One region of the Microbispora sp. CSR-4 genome, then DNA from elsewhere that is predicted to be linked to it. Evidence: riboswitches for the same ligand, from Rfam matches in the RefSeq annotation. Region 1 holds a riboswitch; each other region holds the start of a gene.
The links. Region 1 has a riboswitch for cobalamin ahead of FLV34_RS29120 (cobyric acid synthase). Riboswitches for the same ligand answer to the same signal wherever they lie in the genome.
Positions count from the first base shown of each region.

Region 2: linked by a shared signal. The riboswitch ahead of FLV34_RS02795 (ABC transporter substrate-binding protein) and the one ahead of FLV34_RS29120 (cobyric acid synthase) in region 1 are both predicted to bind cobalamin.
Region 3: linked by a shared signal. The riboswitch ahead of FLV34_RS23715 (ribonucleoside-diphosphate reductase subunit alpha) and the one ahead of FLV34_RS29120 (cobyric acid synthase) in region 1 are both predicted to bind cobalamin.

Region 1 covers NZ_VJVX01000048.1:44,170-54,359, forward strand. Annotated here, with positions in the region: gene FLV34_RS29095 (aldo/keto reductase) at 1-169, shown strand, start outside; gene FLV34_RS29100 (ABC transporter ATP-binding protein) at 185-853, opposite strand; gene FLV34_RS29105 (ABC transporter ATP-binding protein) at 846-1,787, opposite strand; gene FLV34_RS29110 (FtsX-like permease family protein) at 1,771-4,293, opposite strand; gene FLV34_RS29115 (FtsX-like permease family protein) at 4,290-6,992, opposite strand; cobalamin riboswitch at 7,129-7,252, shown strand; gene FLV34_RS29120 (cobyric acid synthase) at 7,366-8,868, shown strand; gene cobN (cobaltochelatase subunit CobN) at 8,865-10,190, shown strand, end outside.
Region 2 covers NZ_VJVX01000001.1:592,002-602,191, forward strand. Annotated here, with positions in the region: gene FLV34_RS02770 (zinc ribbon domain-containing protein) at 1-1,449, shown strand, start outside; gene FLV34_RS02775 (serine/threonine-protein kinase) at 1,478-3,316, shown strand; gene FLV34_RS02780 (adenosylcobinamide amidohydrolase) at 3,313-4,092, opposite strand; gene FLV34_RS02785 (ABC transporter ATP-binding protein) at 4,089-4,904, opposite strand; gene FLV34_RS02790 (iron ABC transporter permease) at 4,901-5,929, opposite strand; gene FLV34_RS02795 (ABC transporter substrate-binding protein) at 6,176-7,126, opposite strand; cobalamin riboswitch at 7,204-7,340, opposite strand; gene FLV34_RS02800 (acyltransferase) at 7,726-8,997, shown strand; gene FLV34_RS02805 (Gfo/Idh/MocA family protein) at 8,960-9,832, opposite strand; gene FLV34_RS02810 (histidine phosphatase family protein) at 9,936-10,190, shown strand, end outside.
Region 3 covers NZ_VJVX01000034.1:20,963-31,152, reverse strand. Annotated here, with positions in the region: gene FLV34_RS23715 (ribonucleoside-diphosphate reductase subunit alpha) at 1-1,869, opposite strand, end outside; cobalamin riboswitch at 2,004-2,235, opposite strand; gene FLV34_RS23710 (tripartite tricarboxylate transporter substrate-binding protein) at 2,281-3,219, opposite strand; gene FLV34_RS23705 (AraC family transcriptional regulator) at 3,560-4,372, shown strand; gene FLV34_RS23700 (cysteine hydrolase family protein) at 4,384-5,034, shown strand; gene glmS (glutamine--fructose-6-phosphate transaminase (isomerizing)) at 5,087-6,904, opposite strand; gene FLV34_RS23690 (hypothetical protein) at 6,913-7,188, opposite strand; gene FLV34_RS23685 (class I SAM-dependent methyltransferase) at 7,336-7,974, opposite strand; gene FLV34_RS23680 (DJ-1/PfpI family protein) at 8,094-8,657, opposite strand; tRNA gene FLV34_RS23675 (tRNA-Gly) at 8,844-8,915, shown strand; tRNA gene FLV34_RS23670 (tRNA-Val) at 8,941-9,015, shown strand; gene FLV34_RS23665 (hypothetical protein) at 8,986-9,246, opposite strand; gene FLV34_RS23660 (MFS transporter) at 9,331-10,190, shown strand, end outside.

The DNA.
Region 1 (10,190 bases):
CCCGTGGGCGGGGATCGTGCTGAGCGGCGCGGCCACGACCGCCCAGCTCGCCGAGAACCTGACGGCATCTGCCGTGACCTGGGACGACGAGGCCGAGAAGGCGCTCGCCGGGCTGGCGGAGGACGCCGAGACCTACTGGGCCCGCCGCGCCGCCCTCCCGTGGGCCTGAGCCCCCGGGTCTTTTTCAGGGCAGGAACTCGCCGTCCTTCAGCTCCAGCACGCGGTCGGCGAGACCGACGAGGCCCTCGTCGTGCGTGGCCACCAGCACGGTGACGCCCTCGCCCCGGACGAGCACCCGGAGCAGCTCCATGATCTGGCGGGCGGTCTGGGAGTCGAGCTGACCGGTCGGCTCGTCGGCCAGCAGCAGGCGGGGCCGGTTGGCCAGGGCCCTGGCGATGGCCACGCGCTGCTGCTGGCCGCCCGACAGCTCGTAGGGCCGCTGCTCGGCCTGGCCGGCCAGCCCGACAAGGGACAGCAGCACGTTGACCCGCGCCTCCCGTTCCTTGGCGGGCACCCGGGCCAGCCGCAGCGGCACGCCCACGTTCTCGGCGGCCGACAGCACCGGGATCAGCCGGAACGACTGGAAGACGAACCCGACGACGTCGCGCCGCAGCCGCAGCAGGCCCTCCTCTGGCAGCTCGGGCACGGCCTGCCCCGCCACCCGCACCTGGCCCTCGTCGGGCCGGTCCAGGCCCCCGACCAGGTTGAGCAGCGTCGTCTTGCCCGCGCCGGAACGCCCGCGGATCGCGACCAGCTCGCCGGGGTTGGCCTCGAAGGAGACCCCTCTGAGGGCGCGCACGCCCGCGGGATAGGTCTTGCGCAGTCCCTCTACGACGACCAGCGGCTCACTCATCGGTCTCCTCATCCACCCCGGAAGGCCACACCCCGATGTGGTCGCGTTCGAGCTCCAGGCGCACCCGGTGTTCCATCGACAGGGCGTTGATGAACTCCCTCGGCAACTGCAGGCGCCCGGCCCGGTCCAGCACCGCGTACTCCTCGGCGACCACCCTCCCGTCGGAGGAGGTGCGGCGGAACGTCTCGCTGGAGGTGCGGCCGTCGCGGATGCCGATCGTCCGGTCGACCTGCTGCGACACCATCGGGTCGTGGGTCACGACGACGGTCGTGACGCCCAGCTCCCGGTTGGCGTGGCGCAGCACGCCGAAGACCGTCTCGGCGCTCTCGCTGTCGAGCTCCCCGGTGGGCTCGTCGGCGAGCACCACCTCGGGCGCGTTGGCCAGCGCCACGGCGACGGCCACCCGCTGCTGCTCGCCGCCGGACATCTCCCCGGGCCGCCGGTCCGCGCGGTCCGCCATTCCCGTCAGCTCCAGCAGCTCGTCCGTACGCGACGACCTGGCCCGCCGCGACGTGCCGCCCGCCAGCCGCATCGGGAGCATGACGTTCTCCCGCGCGGTGAGGTACGGCAGCAGGTTGCGGGAGGTCTGCTGCCAGACGAAGCCCACGACGGAACGCCGGTAGCGGAGGCGGTCGCGGGGGGTCATGGACAGCAGGTCGATCCCGGCGACCCGGGCGAGCCCCGCCGTCGGCACGTCGAGCCCCGACAGGATGTTGAGCAGCGTCGACTTGCCCGACCCGGAGGCTCCGACGACCGCCACCAGCTCGCCCCGGCCGATGAGCAGGTCGAGACCCTGCAGCGCGACCACCTCGACCGCGGCGGGCCCCTCGGTCTTGTAGATCCGCACGAGGTTGTCGCACAGGATGTGGGCGTCCGCGCCGAACACGGGTCCGCCCCGCGTGGCCCGGGCCTCCAGGTCAGCCAGCGTGTCCACGTCTTCCTCCCCAATAGGCGCCCGCGAGGGCGACGGCGGCGACCCCGGCGGCCAGAGCACCCGCGACAACGCCGGGCAGCGCGGGCAGGAGCGCGCCGCCCGACAGCGCGCCCTGGCGCCCGCCCGCGTACGCCGACAGGTCGATTCCGATCAGCGCGGGCATGGCGAGCCCGGCCGCCAGCCCGGCGACGGCGGTCAGGACGAGCAGCGGGGCCGCCTCCAGGACGGTGACCAGCCCGGCCTGCCTGCGCGTGAGGCCGAGGGCGCGCAGCAGCCCGAGGTCCTCCGCGCGCCGGGCCGCGCCCCCGGTCAGGGCGATCGCGACGGCCGCCAGCGCGTACGCGGCCAGCGCCGCGGCGGCGACCCGCAGCGCGGCGGTCAGCGCCGCCGTCAGCGGCGCCCCGGTGATCTCGGCGAGCGCGCCCGCCACGGTGGTCATGTTCGCGCCGGACGGGAGCAGCGGCCTGACCGCTTCGGGGTCTCCCGCGATCAGCAGCGTGTTGACCTGTGCGGGAGCGCCGGGCAGCACGATGAGGGCGCCGTCGCCGGCCGCCACCCCGGGCATCGCGTCGACGGTCCCCGCCGGGGTGACCGTCGTCCGCGCGGGCCAGCCGACGTCGAAGCTCCCCGCGGCCGACAGGTCGCGCGAGACCAGCGCGCCGCTGCCCGGCGGCGGCAGGCGGAGCGGGCTGCCCGCGACCAGCCGGTGGTAGGCGCCGAGATCGACGGCGACGACCGTGGCCGGCCGCCCGCCGAAGCCCACCTCGGCGACCGTCGTGCCGACCGCGGCGGGGACGACGGCCCTGACGCCGGGCGCGTGGGCGATCTGCTCCAGCGTCTCCGGCGCGATGCCCTCCGCGCGCTCCACCCTGATCTCCGCGCCGGTCCGCTCCCAGGCCGCCTGCCGCTGGGCCTCCTCCAGCCCTCCGGCGGTGACCATGCCGTACGCCGCGAGGGCGACGGCCGGCAGCAGCGTGAGCACCGGCAGCGCGGCGCTCGGCACGGCCCGGGCGGCGGCGAGCCCGAGGAACGGCACGGCGCCGCTGCGCCGGGCGGCGGCCCGGAAGGCGAGGTGGATCAGGGCCGGGCCGGCCCGCAGCACCACCAGCGCGGCGGCCAGCGCCAGCAGCACCGGCCCGGGCGCGAGGAACGCGTCGCCCGTGCCGAGACCGCCCGTGCCGAGACCGCCAGTGCCGAGACCGCCCGTGCCGAGCCCGCGAGTGCGCAGAAGGTGCACGCTCGCCACCGCGAGCGCGAGCACCAGGAGCTCCAGCACGATGCGGCGCAGCGCGTTCCCCGACCGCCGGCCGCCGGACCGGACCAGCGCGGCGGCGCAGGCGATCGCGATGGTCCCCGCCGCCAGCGCGGCAGGTCCCAGCCGCGCGACCGCCGTCGGGGCGCCCGGCACGAAGCCCGCGGCCGCCTGGCCCGCCGCGGCCGCCGGCACCGCCACGAGCGCGACCGCTCCGCCGCAGGTCAGCATGGTCCGGGCGAGGGACGCGCCGCGGGCGCGCATCAGCAGCAGGTCGCCGCGCACCCGCCCGGCGAACAGCAGCACGGCCAGGGCCGTGGTGCCGAGGCACACGACGGCCAGCCCGCTCAGGAACACCGTGATGAGCGCCCGCGTGAGGGCCAGCCGTTGCAGGTACTCCGCCAGGATGCGGTCGAGCCCGGTCGACAGGGTGACTTCGAGGTCCTGCCTGCCCAGGCGGCGGCCGAACTCCGCCGTGTCGGCGAGCACGGCCGCCGCGTTGCCCGCGCCGATGCGCTCCTGCGCCGGGGTGACGAGCCATCGGAAGAGGATGGGCAGCTCGGCGCCCGCGAGGCTGTCGCCGTCGGCGAGCGCGGTGACGATCAGGTCGTCGTCCATGGCGAGCGGCACGCGGTGGTGGATGACGTAGGTGAGCTCCGGCTCCAGCGCCCAGAACCGGTCGGCGGGACGCACCGGCTCGAACAGCCCGGTGACCTTCACGGTCAGGTCGCCGAGGCGGAGCGTGTCGCCCGTTCTGATCGACATCTCCGTGGCGGCGACCGCGGGGACGGCCACCTCGACGCGGGTGCCGGAGCCGCGGCCAGGTGGGCCGCCCTTGACGTACCGCACATGCCGGCCCGCCCCTGAGACCCATTTCAGCGTCATATACCGATGCGCCCGGTCGTCGATCAGGATCGGCGACGAGGTGGCGAAGTCGTAGAGCCGGCCGGGATCGGCGACCTCCCGCAGCGCCGTTGGGAGCAGGGCGCGCCAGGCGGTGTCCGCCTTGGCCACCTGCTTCGTCGTCCGCATCCCCCTCGGGTCGAACGGCCGGCGGGTGAACTGGACCGCCAGCGAGGTGGTCCCGGGCGGGGCGGAGCCGACGGCCGACCTGGCCGCCGCGTCGAGGGACGACTCGACCATGCGGGGCAGGGCCGAGACGACCAGGGCGGCGCCGAAGACCAGCGCGGCCAGCAGCGCGGCCACACCCTTGTGCACTCCCAGAAGCCCGTGCACTCCCGGCAGGCGGATCATGACGCCTCCCCCGCACGCAGCACGGCGGCCGGCTCACGGCGGTGCAGCGACCGCGCGAGCCCCGCCACGATCGCGAGGAGCACCGCGAGGATCGCGACGGCGAGCGCCGCCACCTGTGGCCACGGCACGTGGAGCGACACCGGCAGCCCGCCCGCGGTCGCGTATCCGGCTGACACCATCGGCGGCACCACCGCGGCGGAGACGGCCACGGCGAGCGCCACCCCACCGGCCAGCGACAGCCCGATCACGAACGACTGCTCGGCCGCGAGCAGGCCGAGCGTCTGCCGGAAACTCACGCCGAGCGCGCCGAGCACGGCGAACTCCCCCCTGCGCTCGCGCGCCGAGACCGCCGTGTTGACCAGGAATCCCAGCACGGCGAACGCCAGCGCCGCCGCGAAGCCGAGCAGCAGCGCGCCCTGCAGACCGGCCGCCGTGGGGTCGTCCCGGTAACCGGCGGTGAGGGCGGCCGCGTCCACGATGTCCCTGCCGCGTCCCGAGGCGGCCAGGGCATCCCGAGTGGAACCGTCGGCGGCCAGCCACCACTCCGTCACCTGCCCCTCGGCGCCCTTCCCCCGGAACGCCGTGAGGTCGGCGAGCAGGGCCGGGGTGCCCTCGGGCGTGCCGGGCATCGCCGTGACGACGCCCACGACCCGGACGGGGATCGCCGCCGTGCCCGCGGTGATCCTGGTGGTGTCCGCCAGCCCGGGGGTCACCACGACCGGGAGCGGTCGCCCGGCGGACCCGGTGATCCGGGAGGCCAGCGTGGCCGGCGGCAGTTGCGACAGGTCGGGGCGCAGCAGCAGCACCCGGCCCAGATCCGCCGCGTCGGCGGCGATCAGCGTGGCGTCCGCGCCGTCGGCGACGACCGTGGCGCGGTGCGCGGGCACGGCCGCCGCGACCCCCGGCAGCCTGGTGAAGGTCCGGGCGTCGTCGCCGGGCAGGGCCGGGACGCGCAGCGAGGATCCGGCGACGTGCCTGGCCCGGTCCTCCTGGGCGGAGCGCCAGGTCGCGGCCGTGGTCAGGGACAGCACGCCGATCGCCGTCGCCATCGTCAGCAGCAGCGCCGGGCCCGAATAGCGGGCCGGGCGCCGGCTCACCTGCCGGGCGGCCACGGCCGGGCCGAACCCGGGGCGTCGCCGCGTCGCCCGCTCGGCGATCTTCGCGACGGCGGGCACCAGCCGCAGGGCGGCCATCCCGCCGCAGAGCAGGGCGAGCGCCGGCCCGGCCCCGACGAGCGGGTCGAGCCCGAGCTCGCCGCCGAGGCGCGTCGTCTCCGCCGCGTCCTGGCCGCGCAGGCGCCAGATGGCGAGGGCCGCCAGGACGAGCAGTGCCACGTCGGCCCCGGCCCGCTGCACCAGGCCGGGCCGGTCGGCGCGCCCGCGCGCCGCCTGCTCCTCGACGTACGTGCGGCGGGCGGCGAGCAGGGGCGGCGCCGCCAGCATGGCGGCGCAGGCGAGCGCGACCACCGCCGCCACGGCGAACGTGCTGCCGTCGGGCGCGCGGGGCGGCTCCACGCCGGTGGCCTCGATCCAGGGGAAGGCGCTCAGCAGCCGCAGGAGGACGGGTGCGAGGAACGGCGCCGCGGGCGCGCAGGGCAGCGCGATCAGCAGCGCCTCCCCCGCCGCCATGGCGGCGAGCCGCGGCGACCCGCCGCCCCTCGATCGCAGCAGGGCCGTCTCCATCCGGCGGTGTTCGGCGAGCAGCCGCGCGGTCAGCGCCAGCGCGTACGCGGCCAGCACGAGCAGCTGGAGCACCGGCACCAGCATGGTCGAGCGGGCGACCAGCGCGCCGTGGTCGAGCCGCAGCAGTGTGCCGGACAGCGTCTCGGTGACCGTGCACCGGGGGCAGCCGGACCGTACGTCGGCGGAGATCCCGGCGACCGACGCCGAGAACGGCCGCAGTCGCTCGGGCGGGAGCCGGCGCAGGTCGGGCTCGGCGAGCCAGCGGGCCGAGGCGCCGGCCGCGAACCGGTCGAGGAAGACGCCGGCCGGCACGACCATGGGGCCTCGGGAAGTGAAGTCGGCGGTCTGCGTGCCGTGGCGCAGCAGGTCCTCTCCCGTCCAGCGCGGGTCGTCGGGGTCGCGCAGCCGGAAGACGCCGGAGACGCGCACGCGGGCCGGCTTGCCGTCCAGGCGTCCGACGACGGTGAACGTGTCGCCGGTGGAGACCCTCATCGCCCGCGCGGCCGGCTCCGAGAGCGCGACGGCCGTATCGCCTGCCGTCCCCGCTGTCGTTCCCCGTGCCGTCCCCGCGGTCCCTTTCCGCGTGGGCCATCGGCCGCTCACCAGGTCGGCCTGGCCGTCCAGTCCCTCGTACGTGGCGAACCGGGTCAGGACGGGCTGACCGCCTTTATCTCGTCCCCTCAGCGCGTAGGAGGCGGACTCGACGCGCGCGGTGACCCGTACGGGCACCTCGCCATGGGCGTGGGCGATGCCCGCGCGGACGGCCTGGTCGACCTTCGCGAAGTCCCCGGACGTGACCGAGGAGGTGACGACGGTGGCGGTGGCGGCGAGCGGTGCCGTGTCCAGGGCCCTCCGCACGCCCGCCTGGCTCGCCGACCCCGCGTGCAGCAGCAGCGCCGCGATCGCCGTGGTGGCGAGCAGGATGGAGCCGAACGCGGCCGCCAGCAGCAGCGGCTCGGCCAGCGCACGTCGGATCACCAACGGCAGCCGCCCCAGCACTGCCCTCCCCCGTTTCACCCGGGCATCATGGCAAAGCCGATCCGGGCACACCACACCGGCCCGACATACGTAGCGATTCCGATATATCCGACAGACCGTACTTGCGGGACATCCGGCACGAAGGTGTAAGTTGACCCCGCAAGCGACGGACGCGGAGGAAGCCGGTGTGAATCCGGCGCGGTCCCGCCACTGTCACCGGGGAGCGAACCTCACCCACGCCACTGCCCAGCACGGGCGGGAAGGCTGAGGGGAGCGCTGATCCGGGAGCCAGGATACTCCGGCCGTCGGACCTTCTACCGGGGGCGCGGATACCCCCAGGGGGGACATGCCATGGCCCGGACAGGCCTGCGCAGACGCGCCTCACTGCCGGTTTCGCGCTCCACCTGCTGACGTGGCCGGCGGCGGCCTGCTCGTGGCGGGCACGACCTCCGACGCGGGAAAGAGCGTGCTGGTGGCCGGCCTGTGCCGGTGGCTGGCCCGGCGCGGCGTACGGGTCGCGCCGTTCAAGGCGCAGAACATGGCGCTCAACTCGATGGTCACCGCCGACGGCGGCGAGATCGGGCGGGCCCAGGCGATGCAGGCCGTGGCGGCCCGGGTCGAGCCCGAGGCCGCGATGAACCCGGTGCTGATCAAACCCGCGGGCGATCGGCACTCCCACGTGGTCGTGCTCGGCCGCGCGCACGCCGACGTGGACGCCATGTCCTCCCGCGCCCACAAGATGCGCCTGCTCGACGTCGCCCTCGACGCGCTCGACGGCCTGCGCCGCCGCTACGACGTCGTGATCTGCGAGGGCGCGGGCAGCCCCGCCGAGGTCAACCTGCGCGACCGCGACATCGCCAACATGGGCCTGGCCCGCGCCGCCGGCCTGCCGGCGCTCGTCGTCGGCGACATCGACAGGGGTGGCGTGCTCGCGCACTTCGCCGGCACCCTCGCCGTGCTCGACCGGCACGACCAGCGGCACATCGCGGGCTTCGTGGTCAACAAGTTCCGCGGCGACCTCGCGCTGCTGCGGCCGGGGCTCGACTGGCTCACGGAGGCGACCGGCCGGCCGTGCCTCGGCGTGCTGCCGTGGCGCTCGGGCCTGTGGCTCGACGTGGAGGACTCCCTCGACCTCGACAGCCGTCCCGGCCTGCTCACCCCGCCGGTGGGACGTGACGTGCTGCGCGTGGCCCTCGTGCGGCTGCCGCGCATGTCCAACGTCACCGACGCCGACGCGCTCGCCGCCGAGCCGGGGGTGAGCGTCCGCCTCGTCACCACCCCCGCCGAGCTCGCCGACGCCGACCTCGTCGTGCTGCCCGGCACCCGCGCCACCGTCGGCGACCTCGCCTGGCTGCGCGAGCGCGGCCTGGACGAGGCGCTGCGCCGCCGCGCCGCCGAGGGCCGCCCGGTGCTCGGGATCTGCGGCGGCTACCAGATGCTCGGCACGGTCATCGACGACGAGGTCGAGAGCCGGGCCGGCCGGGTGCCCGGCCTCGGGCTGCTGCCTGCCCGGACGGCGTACGCGCCGGGCAAGGTGCTCACGCTCGCGGAGGGCGAGTGGCGGGGTCACGTGGTCGCGGGCTACCAGATCCACCACGGCCGGGTGACCTTCGACGGCGGCGAGCCGTTCCTCGACGGCTGCCGGGCCGGGCAGGTGTGGGGCACGACCTGGCACGGCCTGTTCGAGCGCGACGGATTCCGCCGGGCCTTCCTCGCCGAGGTCGCCGCCGTCACCGGCCGGGCCTGGCTGCCCGGGACCGGAACGTTCGCCGCGCACCGGGAGGCCCGCCTCGACGCCCTGGGCGACCTCGTGGAGGAGCACCTCGACACCGAGGCCGTGTGGCGGCTCATCGAGCGCGGCGTGCCCACCGGCCTGCCCATCGCCGAGCTCACGCTGCGGGAGGACCGTCCATGACGACACCGCCGAGGATGCTGCTGCTGTCCACCGCCGACACCGAGCTGCTCGCCGCGACCCGGAGCGGGGCCGGCTGGCGGGTCGCCAACCCCGCGCGTACGGCCGCGGAGGACGTGCCCGCCCTGGTGGACGGCGTGGACGCCGTCGTCGTCCGGCTGCTCGGCGGCAGGCGCTCCTGGCCCGAGGGACTCGACGCCGTGCTCGCGGCCGGGCTGCCCACCGTGGTCCTGGGCGGCGAGCAGGCCCCGGACGCCGCGCTGATGGCCCTGTCCACCGTGCCGTCCGGGGTCGCCGCGCAGGCGCTCGCCTATCTGGCCGAGGGCGGCCCGGACAACCTCGCGGAGCTGCGCCGCTTCCTGTCCGACACGCTCCTGCTGACCGGCGAGGGCTTCGCGCCGCCCCGGCCCGCGCCCGAGTCCGGCGTACGGCCCGGCCGCGCCCGCCGGGAGGGCCGCCCGCTGGTCGGCGTGGTCTACTACCGGGCGCACGAGCTGTCGGGCAACACGGCGTTCGTCGACGCGCTGTGCGACGCCGTCGAAGCGGCGGGCGCCGACGTGCTGCCGGTCTTCTGCGGATCGCTCCGGGGCGCGGGTGACGACCTGCTCGACCTGCTGCGGCCCGTGGACGCGCTGGTCGTCACCGTGCTGGCCGCGGGCGGGGCGGTCGCCGCCGCCGCGAGCGCCGGGGGCGACGAGGACGCCTGGGACGCGGGGGCGCTGGCCGCCCTCGACGTGCCGGTGCTGCAGGCGCTGTGCCTGACCACGCCCCGCGCGGTGTGGGCGGACTCCGACGCCGGGCTGTCCCCGATGGACGCCGCGATGCAGGTGGCGGTGCCCGAGTTCGACGGGCGCCTGATCACCGTGCCGTTCTCGTTCAAGGAGGACGGGCCCGACGGCGTGCCGGTCTACGTCGCCGACGCCGAGCGGTGCGCCCGGGTGGCCGCGCTCGCGGTCGCGCACGCCCGGCTGCGCCACGTGCCGAACGCGGACAAGCGCCTGGCGATCGTGCTGTCGTCCTATCCCACGCGGCACTCCCGGGTCGGCAACGCCGTCGGGCTCGACACCCCGGCCTCCGCCGTCGTGCTGCTGCGCGCCCTGCGCGACGCCGGATATGACGTGGGCGACGCGCCCGACGACGGCGACGCGCTGATCCACGCCCTGATCGCGGCCGGCGGCCACGACGTGGAGTGGCTCACCGAGGAGCAGATCGAGGCCGCCCCCGCCCGCGTGCCGCTGCACGCCTACCGGGAGTGGTTCGCGGCGCCGCCCGGCGACCTGCGCGACGCGGTGACCGCCCACTGGGGGCCGCCGCCGGGCTCCCTC
Region 2 (10,190 bases), on a different contig from region 1:
GTCCGCGACTACGACGTCGACCTGGCGGAGGGCAGCGGCTTCACCGTGACGCCCGACGGCGTGGTCGTGACCGCGACACAGGTCGTGCAGGCCGCCGACGACCCCCGCGTGTACGCGGCCAACCGGATCTTCGCCGAATACTTCAAGGTGAAGATCCCCGCCGACTTCAAGCAGCACCCGCTGGACGACCCCGACCTCGACCGCCGGCTCAAGGCGTGCTACCCGCCGCAGAAGACCGACTCGACCTGCATCGCCGACGTCACGACCAACGTCACCGTCTACCCCTACCTCGACCCGCCGCCGCCCGGGGGCCTGCCCGCGCAGATCCTGACCACCGGGACCTCCCCCGCGTCCCCGGCCGTGCTGAAGGTCACCAAGGGCGGTGAGAAGCAGTCACTGCCCACCGTCCCGCTGGGCACGACGATCGGCGGCGCGGTCGAGTCGCTCGACGTCATGTCGCTCCCGAGCAGGCCCTCGGCGAAGACCCCGCCCAAGCTCGACACCGCGCACCTGAATCCGCCGGGCAGCCGGACCGTCAAGGAGCGCGACAAGGTCCTCAAGCTGCTGGACGACGGCGCGCCCGGCGCGGCCCTCATCGACGACGGCAAGAGCGAGGTGGTCGGGTTCGTCTCCGGGGGCGGCGGCGAACCGGTGACCATCACCCCCGCCGACGACATTCGCAGCGCGCTGGTCACCGCCGGGGTCACGCCGCGCCGCGGCCCGGTCGACGTCGTGTACGAGAACGCGCTCGCCTCCTACCACAACAAGCTCTACACCGGCGCGATACCGGCGCTGCAGCAGGTGCTCAACCTGCGGCCCGACCACGCGGTGGCGGCCGACCATCTGCGGGTCGCCCAGTCCAAGGCGGGCACGGCGGAGGACGCCGGGTCGAAACCGGTGGCGAGCCCGGCCGCCGCCGCGCAGGCGAAGTCGTCGGTGCCGTCGTACGTGTGGGCGGCCGGCGGCGTCGTGGTCCTCGCGCTGCTGGCCGTGGGCGTCGTGCTGCTGCGCCGCAGGAGCGCCGCACGCGCCGGCGCCGGCGGCCAGACCGACCACCCCGGTGTCGCCGCACCCGGCAACGCCGTGCACGGGGACTTCGCGGGTGAGGCCGCGTCCTACCCGCCGCCGGAGAACTCCTGGCCGCCGTACGCCGTGACGAGGGTGTTCGGGGCGGAGGCCGCCCGGTCTCCCGACGTCGTCGGGCCGCCGCCCGCTCCCGTGCCGGCGGATCCGTCCCCGGCCGGTGGGCAGGCGTACCCCGTGGACCTGTCGCCGCCGCACGGGCACGCGCATCCGGAGGACGTCTCGCCGCCGCGCGGGCACTCCTACCCGCCGAACCCGTCGCCGCCACGCGGACAGGCGCAGCTCAAGTTCTGCACGCAGTGCGGCATGCGACTGGGTCAGGGACACCGTTTCTGCGGCTTCTGCGGGAACCCAGTCGATTCGTGATCGGAAGAACGTTCAAGGGGGAGACCGTATGACCGAGGGGCCCGTGATGCCGCCGCTCGTCGGGCGGCAGCTCGGCGACTACACGGTCGAGGCGGTCGTCGGACGTGGTGGCATGGCGACGGTCTACCGGGCCCGCGACCAGCGGCTCGGGCGGGCCGTGGCGCTGAAGGTGCTCGCACCGCAGCTCGCGCACGACGACCGGTTCCGCGACCGGTTCGTACGCGAGTCGCGGATGGTGGCGAGCATCGACCACCCCAACATCATCCCGGTGTACGAGGCCGGCGAGCGCGACGATCTGCTGTTCATCGCCATGCGCTACGTCGAGGGCAGCGACCTGCGCAAGCTCGTGCAGTCGGAGGGCCCGCTGCCGGTCGGCCGGGCCAACCCGCTGTTCGTGCAGATCGCCTCCGCGCTGGACGCCGCGCACGCCCACGGCCTCGTGCACCGCGACGTGAAACCGGCCAACATCCTGGTCACGCAGGCCGACCACGTCTATCTGACCGACTTCGGGCTCACCAAGAGCTCCTCGGCCGAGGCCGGGCTGACCAGCCATGGTCACTTCATGGGCACTCCGCGCTACGTCGCCCCGGAGCAGATCCGGGGCCTGCCGGTCGACGGCCGGAGCGATTTGTACGCGTTCGCCTGCGTCGTGTACGAGGCGCTGGCCGGGCAGCCGCCGTTCCAGCGGGACACCGAGCTGGCGCTGCTCTACGCCCACGTGTCCCACGACCCGCCGCCGCTCACACCGTACCGGCCGGACCTGCCGCACGCCGTGAACGCCGTGCTCACGCGGGCGCTGGCCAAGTCGCCGGCCGAGCGGTTCGAGACGTGCCAGGCGTTCGTGTCCGCGCTGCGCGACGCGATCAGCGGCGGCGCGGGCGACCCGGCGGCCTCCCCGTCGTATCCCCCGGTCACCCCGTCCCATCCCCCGGTGCCCTCGTACCCGCCGGTCTCCCACGCCTCTCCGGGGTCTCCGGTCTCCCACGGCTCTCCGGCCGCGCAGGGACCGGCCGGGGCGCGGCCGCAGGGGTCCTATCCGCCGGGCACGCCCACCTCGTTCCCTCCCGGCACCAGGCCGCCCGTCACCCATCCCTCCTACTCGGCGCCCACGGCGTCGTCCCACCCGCCGGTGAGCCATCCGACCGGTGCCATGGGCCATGTGCAGGGTCACGGGTCGTACCCTCCCGGGTCGCCGAACGCGCAGGCGACGGTCGCGTCGGCGGGCGCGCAGGGCCAGCGGCGAGGGCTGCCGCTCGGGCCGCTGATCGGCGGCCTGGCGATCCTGGTGTCCATCGCCGTCGCCGCGGCGCTGCTGCTGACCAAGGGCGGGGACACCGCCGCGACGTGGAACACCTACCCGGGCAGCACGGCGGCGCCGTTCACCATGTCCTACCCCTCGTCGTGGGGCGAGGCCAAGACGAACGCCGACCAGTGGATGATCGCCTCCCCCGCGGTGGACGAGTTCAACGCGCTGTTCGCGGTGCCGGGCAACACCGACTGGTCGAAGGTGAACGCCATCATCAAGGACCAGCCTGATCGGGCCGCCGGGGTGTTCGCCCAGGTCAGCAACACCCTGAGCACGTCCGACTCGCCGATGGAGCTCCAGGAGAGCCTGGGCCCGGCGCTGCCCGGCGTGACCACCTACTTCGGTGTGCCGACGCCCACGACGGTCGGGGCCAAACCCGCGTTCCGCATCGAGGGCGTGCTCAGCGACCCCCAGCAGGGCGGACGGCTCGAGTTCATCGCCTACGTCGTACGGCAGGGCGACACGGGCACGACCGTCCTGATCACGTTCTTCTGCCCGCCGGGCAAGTTCAACCAGTCGAACATCGACCACATGGTGAACAGCATCGCGTTCACGTCCTAGCCCCGCCGGGTGCGCCAGTCGCGTGCGCCGTCGAGGACGGCCCGGTGGACCGCACGGGCGATCCGCGCGCCCCAGACGGAGCGCGGGCCGCCGAACTCCTCCGCCGGGCCGTCCTCCCGCGCGGCGACGCACACGGCGTCCGACGCGGTCCCGGTGCAGGGGAAGCCCGCCTCAAGCAGCGCCTGCGTCTTCGCCTCGGTGACCGTCATGACGGCGTTGACCAGCGCGGGGTCGGAGAACGCGACCGGCACGGCCACCAGGATGTTGATCGTCCCCGGCCGCGGCGCCCGCCCACCGGTTGCCGGCATCCCGGCATCGCCCGTGCCGACCGGCTCGCGCGCGGGACCGGATGCGGCCGGACCGACGGGCTCCTGCGCGGACGCCGAAGCGGGCTCGGGGGCGGCAGGGGCGGCGGGCAGGCCGGGGTCGGGCACGCCCTCGGGCGCGGCCGCCCAGGTCGGCACGCCCAGGCCGACCGTGGCGACGGCCTCCGCTCCCCCGTCGGCCGCCGTGACGTACCGCTCCACCAGCGCCGCCGTCATCATGCCGACCCCGGGGCCGCCGGGCCCGAGCGCGTCCATGTGCTCGACCGGGTCCATGCGTGAGTAACCCGCGGCCACCTGCGCGTTCAGCACCCACTCCCGGGGACCGATGCCGCCGCCCAGCATCGCCGAGGAGATCATCCGCCAGCCGGGCCCGAACCGCCACAGCAGCGTGCCCAGCCGCTGGCCGTCCTCCGTACGGTGCGTCAGGGACGGCCGGAGGAGGCCCGTCATGCCTCCTCCGCCATCGAGGAGACCGACGGGCGCACCAGGTGGACGACGGGGCGGCCCTCGGGGCCGGGCTCCACCCGCACGCGGGCGCCGAAGTGCTCGGTCAGCAGCGGCTCGGCCAGCACCTGTCCGGGCGGCCCGGCCGCGACCGCCCGCCCTGCGGCGAGCAGCACGAGCACGTCGGCGTACTGCCCGGCGAGGCTGAGGTCGTGCAGCGTCGTCACGACGGTGAGGTCGTCGGCCAGGCGCAGCCGGTCGACGAGTTCGAGCACCTGCTGCTGGTGGCCCAGGTCGAGCGCCGTGGTCGGCTCGTCGAGCAGCAGCACCGGCGCCTGCTGCACCAGCGCCCTGGCGAGCACGACGCGCTGACGCTCGCCGCCGGACAGGTGCCCGAGCGGCCGCGACGCGAAGCCGTCCAGGTCGAGCCGTTCCAGCACCGACCGCGTCACCTCGCGGTCCCGCGCGCTCTCGCTGCCGAGATAGGCGATGTACGGCGTGCGGCCGAGCAGCGCGTAGTCGTAGACCGTCATGTCGGGCGGCAGCGCCGGGCTCTGCGGCGCGTAGGCGATCAGCCGTGCCCGGCGGCGCGGGCGCAGGTCGTCGACGGCCGTCCCCTCGACGAGCACCTCGCCCTCCCTCGGCACCAGCCCGGCGACGGCCCGCAGGAGCGTGGACTTGCCCGCGCCGTTCGGCCCGATGATCGCCAGCCACTGGCCGGGCGCGGCCGACAGCGTGACGTCCGTGAGCACCCGCCGCCCGCCCAGCGTGACGCCCACGCCGCGCGCCTCGACGGCCGGTGCGGCCCGCCCGCTCACGTCCCCACCCGCCGGGTCACGCGCAGGATGGTGACGAAGAACGGCGCCCCCACGAACGCCGTGACGACCCCGATCGGCAGCTCGGCCGGCGCGAGCACCGTACGCGCGATCGTGTCGGCCAGCACGAGGAACGCCGCGCCGCCGAGAAACGACACCGGCAGCACGATCCGGTAGGACCAGCCGGCGAGCCGCCGGACCACGTGCGGCACCACGATCCCGACGAACGCGATCAGCCCGCTGACCGCCACGGCCGACGCGGTGGCGAGCGAGGCGGCCAGCAGCACGACGAAGCGCACCCGCGCCGCGCGCAGGCCGAGACTCACCGCCTCCTCGTCGCCCACCGACAGCACGTCGAGCAGCCGCCCGTGCAGCAGCATGCCGATGGTGGACACCGCGGCGTACGGCGCGATCATGCGGAGCTGGTCCCAGCCGCCGCCGACGTCGCCGAGGATCCAGGAGTAGATCCGCTGCAGTTCCTCCACCTTGAGCTGCTGCACGAAGGTCTGGATGGCGGTGAGGAACGAGGTGACCGCGACACCGGCGAGCACCAGCGTCGCGGTGCCGCCGCCCCGGCCCGCCGTGTGGCCCAGCGCGTACGCGAGGAACACCCCGCCGACGGCCCCGGCGAAGGCGGCGATCGGCACCGCGGTCACGCCGGTGTCGCCGCCCAGGAAGACCACGACGAGCGTCACCGTGAGGCCGGCTCCCGCCGCCGCCCCGAGCAGGTAGGGATCGGCCAGCGGGTTGCGGAACACACCCTGGTAGCCGGCCCCGGCCGTGGCGAGCAGCCCGCCCACGACGGCCGCGAGCAGCACCCGCGGCACCCGGAGCTGGAACAGCAGCCCCTCCTCGACCGGCGACAGGCCCGAGTGCACCGACACCAGCGGCAGCCGGTCGAGCAGTGCGAGCACGATGGCGCGGGGCGAGATGCCCGCCGCGCCCGCCATCAGGCCGAGGGCGAGACTGGCCGCCAGCACGACGGACGCGACGAGCAGCGCCCGGCCGCGCGGCCGGGCCGGGGTCATGACGCCACCACCGGCCTCACCACGTCATCTGGCACCAGGCCACCGAGCACCCCACCACCGAGCACCGTGTCATCGGGCACCGCGTCATCGGGCGCCGGGTCACCGGGCGTCGTGTCCCTGGGCGTCGTGTCACCGGGCACCATGCCACCGTGCCGTGTCACCAGAGGCCGTGTCACCAGAGGCCGTGTCAGCGGGCGTCGTACCACCAGGCGCCGCGCCGCCAGAGGCGTCCGCGTCGTCACCGGCTCAGCTCGCCGCCTTCTGCACGGCGTCGCTGACGGCCTGGGCGAGGTCGGCGACCCGGGGCCCCCAGCGGGAGGCGAGGTCGTCGTCCAGCCCCACCACGCGGCCCTTCTTCACGGCGGTCAGGCCGGACCAGCCCGGCCGCTTGGCCAGCGCGGCGGCGTCCTGCCCGCAGCACTTCGTGTCACCGAGGAAGATCAGGTCGGGGTCGGCCTTGGCGATGAACTCCGCCGACAGCTTGGGATAGCCGCCCGCCGCGTCCGGCGCCTCGTCGGCGATGTTCTTCAGCCCGAACAGGCTGTAGACCTGCCCGATGAACGTGCTCGACGTCGCCGCGTAGGGCGTGGTGTCCAGCTCGTGGTAGTACGTCAGCTCCTTGTCCTTCGGCGCCGCCGCCGCGAGGGCGTCGATCTTCTGCTTGACGCCGGTCGCCACCTCGTCGGCCTTGGCCGCGTTGCCGGTGGCCGCGCCGAGGTCCCGGATCTGGTCGTAGGTGTCGTCGAGCTTGGTCGCGGCGGGTTCGAGCAGCACCGGCACGCCGACCTTGCCGAGCCCGGTGACCACGCCCTCCAGGTCGTTGGCGAGCACCACGAGGTCGGGCTTGGTGGCGACGATCGCCTCGACATTGGGCTTGAACCCCGACAGCGAGGTCTTGGGCGCCTCGGGCGGGTAGTTCGACTGGTCGTCCACCGCCGTCACCTGCGCGCCCGCGCCGATCGCGAACAGGATCTCGGTGGCCGTCGGGGACAGCGACACGATGTGCTCGGGCTTCTTGGCGATGGTCACCGCGCCGTTGCCCGCCTGAACGGTGACGGGGAATGCGGCCTGACCGGTGCCGTCCGAGACGGCGGGGGTGGGGGTAGCGGACGTGGCGGCGCCGTCGCTCTGGCCGCAGCCGGCCAGAGCGAGCACGCCCAGCACCACACCCGCGACGGCCGTGCGTACGGGCCTCACGAGGTCCTCCATAAGGGGGAATGCCGGGAATCGAGGGACCCGCTGGAAGCGACGGATCACCCTTTTCCACGAGGGTCGATAGCGTCGGCGCGCAGCGCAGGCGACCTGGCTCGTCCCCGGGGGCGGGGAACCACAGTTGCGGGACAGCGCCGGATTCTCACCGGACTTCGCTACGCGGCGCGCGTCGGACGCAACGGTACCAATCCCTCACGCGGCGTCCACCCCCGGCCCGGGACCCCACCGCCCCGGGCGGACGGCGATCCACGCGCGCGGCCGTCGGCCTGGGCGTACGCGGGGTTGGTAGGGCCGGCCCTACCCCGGTGGTAGGGGGCCTCCCATGATCGGAAGTAGGGACCGCGTCGCTGCGCCGGGCGGGGGCGCGGCGGGACGCTTGAACCGCTCGCGAAGACCGGGCCCCAGGCCCCGGGCCACCGCAGCCCCCGAACCACCGCGACCTCGAACCACCCCGACCTCGAACCACCGCAACCCCGAACCACCGCAACCCCGAACCACCGCAACCCCGAACCACCGAGGCTTCGAGCCCCCACCGCCCGCGGAACGCCCCCGCGGCGGCCCCGAAACAGCGAAGGCGGCTTCTCGTGTCCCTGACCATGCTTCCCCCCGCAGCCGAGCGGGCCCCGGCCGCACCCGCGCCGCGCGACCGCTTCATCGACGTCCTGCGCGTCTTCGGGATGGTCCTGGTGGTCGTCCAGCACTGGACGATGCCGGTCCTGTCGTACGCCCAGGGGCGGCTCACGACCGGCAACGCCCTGGCGGCGATCCCGTACGTCACCTGGATCTCGCAGGTCATGCCACTGGTGTTCTTCACCGGGGGCGCGGCCAACGCGATCAGCTTCCGGTCCGCGGCTCGCCGGGGCGGGACGGCCCGGGAGTGGACCGCGCGGCGGGTACGCCGCCTGGCCTGGCCGGTGGTGCCGCTGGCGGTCGTGTGGCTGCCGCTCCCCCACCTCCTGACGGCCCTGGGCGTGCCCGCGCAGCCGGTGGAGGTGGCCGCGCGGACGGTCGGGCAGCTCCTGTGGTTCCTGGCGGTCTACCTGCTGGCCGTGGTGACCACGCCGCGCCTGCTGCGGATGCGGGCCGGGGTGGTCCTGCCAGTGCTGGCGGGCGGCGCGGTGCTGACGGACGTGGTCCGGTTCTCCGGCCTGGAGGCCGCCGGTTATCTCAACGTCGCCTTCGTCTGGCTGGCCGTCCACCAGGTCGGGTTCCGGTACGCCGAAGGCGGCCTGGAGTGGCTGAGGGGACGGCGGGCCGCGGGGCTCGCGGTGGCCGGGTTCGCGATGGTGGCGGCCCTGGTGGCGACCGGGCCCTACCCCTCCAGCATGATCGGGATGCCGGGGATGATCTCGAACATGGCCCCGCCGAGCGCCTGCCTGCTCGCACTGTTCGCCGGTCAGCTCGGCCTGGCGATGCTGCTGCGCCCCGCCGTGAACGCGCTGGCCGCCCGGCCGGTGGCCGAGAGGGTGCTCACCGCGCTCGCGCCGCACATGATGACGATCTACCTGTGGCACATGACCGCGCTCGTCGCCGTCGCCGGTGTGGCGGTCATCGGGCTCGGGCTGACGCCCACCGCCGGCTCGGCGGCCTGGTGGAGCGCCGCCCCGCCGTGCCTGGCCGCCCTGGCGCTGGTGCTGGTCGGGCTCACCGCGCTGCTCGGCCGCTTCGAGAACCCCGCGGGCGCCGCCGCCCACCGGCACGTGCCCGTGGCCGTACCCCTCATGGGCGGCGCGCTGCTCACGCTCACCATCACCGGGTTCGCGCCCGGCCCCGCGCCGGTGATCGCCTCCGTCGCCCTGGGCGCGGGCCTCGCCCTGGTCAGCCGGCCCGCAGCTGCCGCTCCACGTCGTCGATGATCTCCTGCATGCGCAGTCCGTGGCGGGCGTCGAGCGGATGCCCGCCGCCGTCGCGCACGGTGCTCGCGAACTGCCGCACCACCTCGGGGAAGACGTCGCCGAGCTCGGAGCCGAGCAGCGAGGCGGTGCCGAGCCTGCCGTACACGTCGACACGGCTGGGCGGGGTCTCCCCCTCGACGGCCATGCTGAGCGACGCCTCGCTGACCGCGCCGCCCTCGTGCTCCAGCAGCAGGCCGACCCAGCCGAGCGGGTCGCCGTGGGCCTTGACCCCGACCACGCGGCCCAGCGCGGCGTCGAGCAGGTCGATCGTGTGCGGGCCCACGTCGAGCACCGCCCCGCGCTCCAGCCGCCAGGGGGTGGCGAAGGGGCCGCCGCGCAGGCTTCCCGAGATGTTCGCGGCGTGCCCGCCGAAGGGCTCGATCCGCCGGGCCCGCTCCAGGAAGCCGGCCGTCGCCGCCGAATAGCGGAACGTGAAGAGCATCTGGGAGGCGACGCCCGCCTCCTCGATCGCCCCGGCGAGGCGCCGGGCGCCGTCGAGGTCGGCCGCGAGCGGCTTCTCCAGCAGCAGGGCCTTTCCCGCCCGGGCCGCGAGCACGCCGAGTTCGGCCTGCACGGTGGGCGGCACGCAAAAGGCGACCGCCTCCGACGCCGCGAACAGGTCCTCCAGCCGCTCGAAGGCGGGCGCGCCGTGGGCGTCCGCCAGCGCTCGCGCCGCCTCGGGCCTGCGCGCCCACACTCCGGACAGCGTCGTGTGCGGCCCGGCCGCGAGAGCGGGCGCGTGCACCATCTCCGCCCACGGTCCCGCACCGACGACTCCCACCCGCACCGGCTCCATGTGGCGCCCCCTTTCCCGCGGGGACCCTACTGCAGGCCGCGGGCGGGTGGTCAAGGGGGCCCGTCGCGGGTGAAATCGGACGTACGGGCAAGATGGACGCTCTATGAACGTCATCCTGTTGAGGCACGGCGAGACCGAGTGGAGCAGGGCCGGGCGGCACACGGGCCGCACCGACCTGCCGCTGACACCCCACGGCGAGGAGCAGGCACGGGCGCTGTCCCGCCTGGTGGCGGGCCGGTCCTTCGCGCTGGTCCTCGTCAGTCCCGCACAGCGGGCCCGCCGTACGGCCGAGCTGGCCGGCGCCGGGCGGTACGAGGTGGACCCGAACCTGTGGGAGTGGGACTACGGCGGCTACGAG
Region 3 (10,190 bases), on a different contig from region 1:
GTTGGACACCTGCGGCTCGACGCACTCGTAGCAGCCCGCGATCGAGGCGATCGTGGCCGTCGGCGCGATCGCGATCAGCAGGGAGTTGCGCAGTCCGGTCTCCGCGATCCTGGCCCGCAGCGCGGCCCACTCCTCCGGGTGGACCGGGGTGCACGGATAGTGGTCGAGGTGCAGCACGCCGTCCGCCGCCCGCGTCTCCCCGTACGCCGGGTGGCGCCCGCGCTCCGCGGCCAGGTCGGCCGAGGTGCCGTACGCCGCGAGCGCGATCTCCTCGGCGATGCGGGTGGACAGCGCGAGCGCCTCGGGCGAGTCGAACGGCAGGCGCAGCGCGAAGAACACGTCGGCGAGGCCCATGACGCCGAGGCCGACCGGCCGCCACTTGCGGTTGGCCGCCTCCGCCTCGGGCGTCGGATAGAAGCCGAGGTCGATCGTCCGGTCCAGGAACCGTACGGCGGTGCGGACGGTGGCGCGGAGCCTGCCGAAGTCGACGGCGTCGCCCTCCGGGGTCAGGTGCGCGGCGAGGTTGACCGAGCCGAGGTTGCACACGGCGGTCTCGCCGTCGCTGGTGACCTCCAGGATCTCGGTGCACAGGTTGGACAGGTGGATGACGTTGCCGGGCCGCGCGGTCTGGTTGGAGGCGCGGTTGGAGGCGTCCTTGAACGTCATCCAGCCGTTGCCGGTCTGGGCGAGCGTGCGCATCATCCGGGCATAGAGGGCGCGGGCCGGCACCTGCTTGACGTAGCGCCCGGCGGCCTCCAGCTCGCGATAACGGGTGTCGAACGCCTCACCCCACAGGTCGGTCAGCTCGGGGACCTCCTTGGGGTCGAACAGCGACCACGTGCCGTCCGCCTCGACCCGGCGCATGAACTCGTCGGGCACCCAGTTGGCCAGGTTGAGGTTGTGCGTGCGCCGCGACTCCTCGCCCGTGTTGTCGCGAAGCTCCAGGAACTCCTCGATGTCGGCGTGCCAGGTCTCCAGGTAGACGCAGGCCGCGCCCTTGCGCCTGCCGCCCTGATTGACGGCCGCCACCGACGCGTCGAGCGTGCGCAGCCACGGCACGATGCCGTTGGACAGGCCGTTGGTGCCCCGGATCAGCGAGCCGCGCGAGCGCACCCGCGTCCAGGCGATGCCGATCCCGCCCGAATACTTCGACAGCCGGGCCACCTGGCCGTACCGCTCGTAGATGCTCTCCAGCTCGTCCCTCGGGGAGTCGAGCAGGAAGCACGACGAGAGCTGCGGCCGGCGCGCGCCCGAGTTGAACAGCGTCGGCGAGCTGGGCAGATAGGCCAGCGTGGACATCAGGCCGTACAGCTCGGCCGCCTCCGCCACCGTGGCCGACAGCCCGCAGGCGACGCGCAGCAGGAAGTGCTGCGGGCGCTCCAGCACGCGCCGGGTGACCGGGTGGCGCAGCAGGTAGCGGTCGTAGACCGTGCGCAGCCCGAAGTATTCGAACCGGTCGTCGGCCGCCGGGTCGATCAGCGCGTCGAGCGCCTCGGCCTCACCGGCCACGAAGGCGGCGACGGCGTCGCCAAGCAGCCCGGCGGCGTGGGCGGCGGCGACCGACTCGGAGAACGTGCGCACCCCCTCGGCCGCCGCCTCCTCCGCGATCAGCCCGCTCAGCAGCCTGGCCGCCCGGCGCGAGTTCTCCGGGTCGGCGATGACCCCGGCCGCCGCCTCCTCGATGGCCTGCCAGACCTGCGCCGCGTCCCACCCGCCGTCCCACCCGCCGTCCGGGCCGCCGTCCGGGCCGGCCGATGCCCGCCGTACGGCACCGGTGGAGGGTCCGGAGTTCCCCGCCGAAGCCCACGGCCCGCCGCGTACCTCTGACGCGGGGTCCGCGGAAGCGGAGGCCGGGTCGGTGATCGTCATCAGATGCCCTCTCCTCGTCGTCTCGTGTCCCGGCCGGACCGGAGGGAGGCATGCCGCGGCGCACGCGCACGAGAGGGATTCGTGCCGTGACGATGCGGCGAGCCCGCCCTCGGGGCCCGGCGCGGGGCGCGCGCCCATGCGCGCGCATCGCTGGCAGGTCTTCGGACTCGCGGGCGCCCGGCCGGGCTCGCGCCCTGCCGGTCCTACTGGCCGTCGCTTCCCGGGCGCGCTCGCGCCCAGTGCTCGGAGCACAGCACCGTGCTGTGCCGACGGCGGTCGTTCCCGCTCACCGCTGCGGGGCAGTCCCGGATTTCCACCGGGTTCCCTCTTGCCTCACCAAGGTGAACCAGCAACGCGATGGATCCTACATCTAGTGGCCCTTCCCGCAAGCACCCCTACAAGTTGTGTTTTTCAGCGGAGTCCGAGATCATTGAGGAGCAGGGCCGTACGGCGTGCCTCGCCGGCGAGCCATTGCCGGAAGTCGTCGCCGTCGAGCCACATCGGCGTCCAGTCGTTGCGCTCGCACAGGCGCCGCCAGCCCGGCGTGTCGGCGACGGCACGGCACAGATCGAGCAGGGCGTCCGGCTCGGGCGTGCCGCGCGGGGCGATCAGCCCGGTCCAGTCGGCGAACACGACGCGTACGCCCGACTCCGACAGCGTCGGCGCGTCCACCCCGGACAGCCGCTCGGCGGAGGAGACGGCGAGCGGGCGCAGCCGTCCGGCGCGCACATGGGGGGCGACCTCGCGCCTGCTGCCGAACCCGAGCGCGAGCCGCCCGTCGACGACCGCGGCGACGGCCTGCGCCCTGCTGCCGAACGCGACGTAGTCGAGCAGGCGGACGTCGGCTCCCAGGCCCCGGGCGGTCATGCCGAACAGCAGGTGTTCCGGGCCACGGTCGGCGCCGCCCGCGACCCGGTGCGCCCCCGGGTTCCGCAGCAGCGCGGCGGCGAACTGGTCGAACGTGCGATAGCCCGAGTCGGGCGAGGCGACCAGCACCTCCCACTCCCCCGCCAGCCGCGCGAGCGGTACGGCCCGGGCCACGAGGAGGGGGTCGCGGGCCAGCGCGCAGGCGGCGAGCAGCGCGGAGTCGGCGACCACCAGGCCGGCCCCCGGCCGGTTCAGGTCGGCGAGAGCCGTCCCGCCGCCACCGGTCTCCCGCCTGATCCGTACGGCCCGGGCCCAGCCACGCCCTTCCACGAGCGACTTGAACCCGGCGGCGACGCCCTCCCCGCACCCGCCGGGCGGGCCCGGGACCATCAGGGAGAGCTCCCCGCGGCGCGGGGGTGCGGGGACACCGCATGCGCCCGCGAGGGCCAGGACTCCCAGTGCGAGGACCGTACGGCGTCGCATGTCGGCACCCTCCACCCCGAAGAGTCCCTTACACGCACAGACTATGAGTAACTACACCATGTCACCACATAACGGACGTTACGGCTGCGGCGATCGATGGGTGGTTCTCGCCGGGTGGAGGGCGATCCCGCGGTGGTCGCGGGTCAGGCGCCTGCCGCAGGAGCTCGGAAAGAAGCCGTCGTCCTCGCTGCGATGGTGACTGCCCAGTGCGGCACAGCAGGTGTGACAGTGGGCACGCGGGTCGGGCTTGATCACCTCGACCCGCTTGGCTCGCGCGAGCAGTTCCGCGTGCGCAACACCCGCTCGGTCAGGGATACAGGCGTCGTATACAAAGGCAGGCATGGAGGACCTTGTCGAGCACCGTTACGGCCGCGACGACATACGGCTGATGACGGCGTCCTTCCGTAGGCATCACTTCGTTCCGCACGCGCACAGCGAGTACGCCATAGCGGCGATCGAGCGCGGGGTGGAGGCCGTCCGCTATCGCGGCGCCACCGAGCACGCACCCGCGGGCAGCCTGCTCCTCCTCGACGCCGACACCATCCACGCCGGCCGTCCCGGCATCCCCGAGGGCTGGGACTACCGGGTCTTCTACATCCCGCAGCACCTGCTCGCGGAGCTCGCCGGGCACCGGCCGGCCTTCTCCACACCGGCTCCGTACGATCCTCGCCTGGCCGCCCGCCTGATCCGGCTGCACCGCCGCCGGGACCAGACCTCCCTCGCCGCGCAGGAGGAGTTCGAGGCGCTGTGCACCGAGATCCTCGTCCGCTACACGCGCCGCGGGATCGCCCCGGCGCCCATCCGCACGACGCCGGCGGGGCCGGTCGCGAAGGTGCAGCGGCATCTGGCCGAAGACCTGCGGCGCACCCCGAGCCTGGACGAGCTCGCGCAGGTGGCGGGCCTGCCCCGGTTCCGGCTGCTGCGCGCCTTCCGCCGCGAGACCGGCGTGACCCCGCACGGCTACCTGCTCCAGCTCCGCCTGCGCTGCGCCCAGCAGCTCCTGACCGCCGGGCACACCATCGCGCGGGCCGCCGCGGAGAGCGGCTTCTACGACCAGGCGCACCTGCACCGCCATTTCCGCCGTACGTTCGCGGCCACCCCGGGCCGGTTCGCGCGCAACGACGTACAAGACCGGCGCGGCTCGCGCGCCTAGCGTTGCCGGGCATGGACGAATACACCGGGCCCGAGTTCTCCCGCAGCGCGCTGCTCACCATCGACCTGCAGCGCGACTTCGTCGCCGGCATCGCCGGCACCACCGAGGTGCTGCCCGCGGTCCGGCGCCTCACGCACGCGTTCCGCGAGGCGGGGCGGCCCATCGTGCATGTCGTGCGCCTCTATCTGCCCGACGGCAGCAACGCCGACCTGTGCCGCCGGACGCTGCGCGGCATGGTCAACCCGCACTCCCCGGGCTCCCAGCTGGCCGCCGGACTGCTCCCCGGCGGGCTCCCCGGCGGAACGGCGGAACGCGAGCTCGACCCGGACCTGCTCCTCGCGGGACGCGCGCAGGAGGTCGGCCCGGGCGAGCACATCCTGTACAAACCCCGCTGGAGCGCCTTCTACGGCACCCCGCTGCTGGAGCACCTCGCGGAACGCGCGGTGAGCACCGTGGTCGTCGCCGGGTGCAACTACCCGAACTGCCCGCGTTCCACCCTCGTCGACGCGACCGAGCGCGACCTGCGCGCCGTCGCGGTCCGCGACGCCCTGTCCGGCTGGACCGCCGGCGCGGACCGCGAGCTGGCGGGGATGGGCATCGCCTGCCTGGACACGAGCGAGGTCGTCGCCGCCGTCCGGTCGCGCGCGGCGTCCCGGGCCTGACTCCGTACGGCCCGCACCGGCACGCGGCGTGGGCCGTACGGCGTGCGGACGGTTATTCGACCGTCACGCTCTTGGCGAGGTTGCGCGGGCGGTCGACGTCGCGCTCCAGGGCGACGGCCGCGTGGTAGGCGAAAAGCTGCAGCGGGATCGTGAGCAGGATGGGGTCGAGCTCGACCTCGTTCTTGGGCACCACGATGCAGTCGTCGGCCGCCTCGGACGTGCGGTGGCCGACCATGAGGATGCGCCCGTGCCTGGCCCGGATCTCGCCCAGCGTGGTGAGGTTCTTGTCGAGCAGCTCGTCGTCCGGGACGATCGCGACCGTCGGCAGCTCGGGGCTGATCAGCGCGAGCGGGCCGTGCTTGAGCTCGCTCGCCGGGTATGCCTCGGCGTGGACGTAGGAGATCTCCTTGAGCTTCTGCGCGCCCTCGCGGGCCACCGGGTAGCCGCGCACCCGGCCGACGAACATCATGCCCGGCGAGTCGGCGTACTTCTTCGCCAGATCCCTGATCCGGTCCTCCAGCGTGAGGATCTCCTTGATCTGCTCGGGCAGCCGGCGCAGGCCCTCGCAGATCCTGCGGCCGTCGGCGGGCGACAGGTCGCGTACGCGGCCGAGGTGCAGGGCGAGCAGCGCGAACGCCACGGCCGTCGAGGTGAACGCCTTGGTGGACGCCACCGAGACCTCGGGGCCCGCGTGCAGGTAGATGCCGCCGTCGGTCTCCCGGGCGATGGCGCTGCCGACGGTGTTGACGATGCCGAGCACCCGGCCGCCCTTGCGCTTGAGCTCCTGCACCGCGGCGAGCGTGTCGTACGTCTCCCCCGACTGGCTGATCGCGACGTACAGCGTGTCGGGCTCGACGACGGGGCTGCGGTAGCGGAACTCCGACGCGGGCTCGGCGTCGGCGGGGATGCGGGCCAGCTCCTCGATGAGCTGCGCGCCCATCTGCCCGGAGTAGTACGCGGACCCACAGCCGATGATCTTCACGCGGCGGAACGAGCGGGTCTCGCGGGCGTCCATGTTGAGGCCGCCCAGGTGGGCGATGTGGAACCGGTCGTCGATCCGGCCGCGCAGCGTGCGGGCGACCGTGTCGGGCTGCTCGGAGATCTCCTTGAGCAGGTAGTGCTCGTAGCCGCCGTTGTCGTAGTGGCCGGCGTCCCAGTCGACCGTGAACGGCTCCTTGGCCGTCTCCCTGGCGTCGCTGGTGAACGTGTTGAACCCGTCGGCCTTGATGACCGCGAGCTCGCCGTCCTCCAGGTGGACGACCTGCCGGGTGTAGCGGATGAGCGCGGCGACGTCGGAGGCGGCGAACATCTCCTTCTCGCCGAGGCCGAGCACGATCGGGCTGCCGTTGCGGGCCACCACGATCTCGCCGGGACGCTGCGCGTCGATGACGGCGATGCCGTACGTGCCGACCACGCTCTTCAGCGCCCGTGAGACGGCCTCGCGCAGCGAGTCGGTCTCCTTGACCATGCGCCCGACGAGCTGCGAGAGCACCTCGCTGTCGGTCTCGCTCTCGAACTTCACGCCCTCGCCCTCCAGGCGGCGGCGCAGCTCGTCGGCGTTCTCGATGATGCCGTTGTGCACGACCGCGACGCGCTGCTCCTGGTCGAGGTGCGGGTGCGCGTTCACGTCACTGGGCGCGCCGTGGGTGGCCCAGCGGGTGTGCCCGATGCCGCTCGTGCCCTTGAACTTCGCGGGTACGGCCGCCGCCAGGTCGGCGACCCGGCCCTTGACCTTGCGCGTCTTGAGGCTCTTGGCGTTCACGACGGCGAGGCCGGCCGAGTCGTAGCCCCGGTACTCCAGTCGCTGGAGACCTTCGAGCAGGATGGGTGCCGCATCCTTTGGCCCGACATAAGCGACGATTCCGCACATAACCGCTCCTATCCGTAAACGATCCGCCGGAGCTGGCGCAGGGTCAGCTCCGGTGCCGCGACACGCCTTCCCGCGAGCTCGGCGGAGATTCTGGGAAAGATCTGGTCGTTCGTCAGCCCCCTCGACTTGAGTTCGCCGTGGCGGCGCCGCACGTACTCTTCCGCGGGCTCGCCGAAGTACGCCAGGACGTCGGCCACCACGCGAGCCGCCTCCCCGGGCCCCAGTGACGTGGTCCGGGTGAGGTGACCGATCAGATCCTCGAAGGGATGCCGTGCCGTGGACACAGAGCAGGACCCTAACGCAGCGCCGATACCGACTAACAAGGATCCTGCCCGTTTTCGGGCAGGATCAGCTCCGCGAAGGCTCCAAACGGCGCCATGACAGCCCCTCGTTGCGGTCAGGGCAGTGTCCGCGAGGCCGCCCGCCGGGATTCAGCTCCTGCGCAGCAGCAGGCGGCCCTGGCGGAACCGCTCGCCGTCGAGAGGCTCGCGCAGCATCCGTGCCACCTCGGCGAAGCCCGCCTCGCGCGCCGGCTCGGCGAGGCCGTCGATCGGCCAGCGGTACGCCGGCGCCGCCTTGTGGTCGAACTCCGTCACCGGATCGCCCTCGGATTCGAAGAACCCGAGCAGGAGGTGGCCGCCGGGGGCCAGCACACGGCGGAACTCGGCGAAGTACGGCGGCAGCTCCCGCGGCGGGGTGTGGATGACCGAGTACCACGACAGGATGCCGCGCAGCTCGCCGTCGGCGAGGTCGAGCGCGTGCATGGAACCGACCTCGAAGCGCAGCCCGGGGTGCGCCGCACGGGCGAGCTCGATCATCCGGGGTGACAGGTCGATGCCGAAGGCGTCCAGCCCCAGACTCCGAAGGTGCGCCGTCACATAACCGGGGCCGCAGCCGAGTTCGGCGACGGGCCCTGCCCCGTCGGTCCGTACGAGCTCGGCGAACGCGGCCAGCGCCGCGCGGTCCAGCGGCAGGCGGTCGAGCGAGTCCCGGAAGAGATCGGCGTAGAGGTCGGCGACGGAGTCGTACGCCTGGGCCGTCGCGGTGGGATAGGGGGCGGATTCGGTCATGGCGGGTGACTCTAGTGCCTCGGCTCACACCGCGCGGACCTCCGGACGCGCGGCGTGCGCGGCGCGGGCGATCGGGGGCGGACCCGGGAAGAACCGCCCCCGCAGGCCGGCGCGGGCGGTCAGGCCGCCGGGGCGGCGGCGCGCAGCACCTTCATGAACTCACGCATCCACGCCGGGTGGTCCGGCCAGGCCCGCCCGGTCACGAGGTTCCGGTCGACGTGCGCCTCGCTGTCGACCCACGTGCCGCCGCCGTTCTCGACGTCGGTCGCGCAGGCGGGGTACGCGCTGCTCTCGCGGCCCTTCAGCACCCCGGCGGCGGCGAGCACCAGCGGCCCGTGACAGAGCGCGGCGATCGGCTTTCCGGCGTCCGCGAAGTGGCGGACGATCTCCTGGACGTCCCGGTCGCCGCGGATGTACTCGGGGGCCCGGCCGCCGGGGATCACCAGCGCGGCGTACTCGTCCGGGTTCACGTCGGAGAAGGCGACGTCGGCCGCCCAGGTGTGGCCCGGCTTCTCGGTGTAGGTGTCGAAGCCGTCCACGAAGTCGTGCACCACGAACTGCAGCTTCTTCGCGGACGGCGCCGCGATGCGCGCCTCGTAGCCCTCCTCCAGAAGCCGCTGGTACGGGTACATCACCTCGAGGTCCTCGGCCGCGTCACCGGTGATGATCAGCACCTTCGCCATGGCGTAACCCCCTCGTGCGTACGGTTGCCGCCTCATCGTGCGCACGGCCTCGCCCGCGGGTCAACGTCTCGGCTTCCTTCGGTCACGTGCCGCGTGGGCGCCGGGATTGAGGCCAGTTGGCACCGGCACCCTCCGGGATCCGCTAGAGTTATTCCTGCGTCGCCGGGAAAAACCCGAGCGATCGCTGCGGAAGTGGCTCAGTGGTAGAGCATCACCTTGCCAAGGTGAGGGTCGCGGGTTCGAATCCCGTCTTCCGCTCGGAGCCCGGACGAGATCCGGGCACGGACGATTAGCTCAGCGGGAGAGCGCTTCCCTGACACGGAAGAGGTCACTGGTTCAATCCCAGTATCGTCCACCACATCCCGTCAAAGGCCGGGCCGCTTTCGCGGCTCGGCTTTTTGCGTTCGTTCCCGTCGCCGCGCGGCCCCAGCGGGTGGGCCCGATGCACGCGCCGGATGCCGATCCGCCCGGACGGCGACATCGCCTCTGCGCACATGAACGAGGCGGACACCCAAGGCTCCATCCGGCGCTCACGACGCGGTTCGGCTGAGGTCCGGCCGTCCGGCGAGTTGTAGACGTCGGCGTTCACTACTTCTTATAGTGAGCGTAGTAGACGTCCACGTTCACTATCGGTGGGTCCCCACGACCGCCCCGCCGCTCCCTGGAGCCCGCTTTGCCGACCCCCACGACCGACACGCGGTCCACCCGCCCGGCCCGGCACCGGCCCGGCCTCGTACTCACCGCCCTGCTGTTCTGCCAGCTCATGCTGGTCCTCGACGTCACCGTCGTGAACATCGCGCTCCCCCAGATCCACGACACGCTCGGCTTCACCTCCGAGGGCCTGGCCTGGGTGCTCAACGCCTACACCGTCACCTTCGGCGGGTTGCTCCTGCTCGGCGGGCGGGCGGGGGACATCGTCGGCCGCCGCCGGGTCTTCGTCACCGGCGTCGCGTTGTTCGGCGTGGCCTCGCTGGTCGGCGGGCTCGCCCCGGCCCCGGGCTGGCTGCTCGGGGCGCGGGCCGTCCAGGGGCTGGGGGCGGCGCTCGCCTCGCCGTCCGCGCTCGCGCTCATCTCGACCAACTTCGCCGGAGGGCCCGAACGCACCCGCGCCCTCGGGTTGTGGGGAGCGGTTTCCGGCTCGGCGGCCACGCTCGGGCTCATCGTCGGCGGCGTCCTCACCCACGTGGCCTCCTGGCGTTGGGTCCTTTTCATCAACGTGCCCATCACCGTCGCCGTGCTCGTCCTCACACCGCTGTTCGTCCGCGAGGCCGAGCGGTCGCCCGGCAGGTTCGACCTCCCCGGCGCACTCACCTCCACGACCGGCATGGGCGCCCTGGCCTTCGGGCTGATCAACGCGGCCTCGGCCGGCTGGGGCGACCGGGTCACTTCGATCGCGATCGGCGTGGCCGTGGTGTCGCTGGCGCTGTTCGCGCTGGCCGAGTCCCGCGCCCCCCAGCCGATCACCCCGCTCCACCTGCTGCGCGACCCGCTGCGGCTCCGTTCGTACGCGGCGATGCTGGTGGTCGGCGCGAG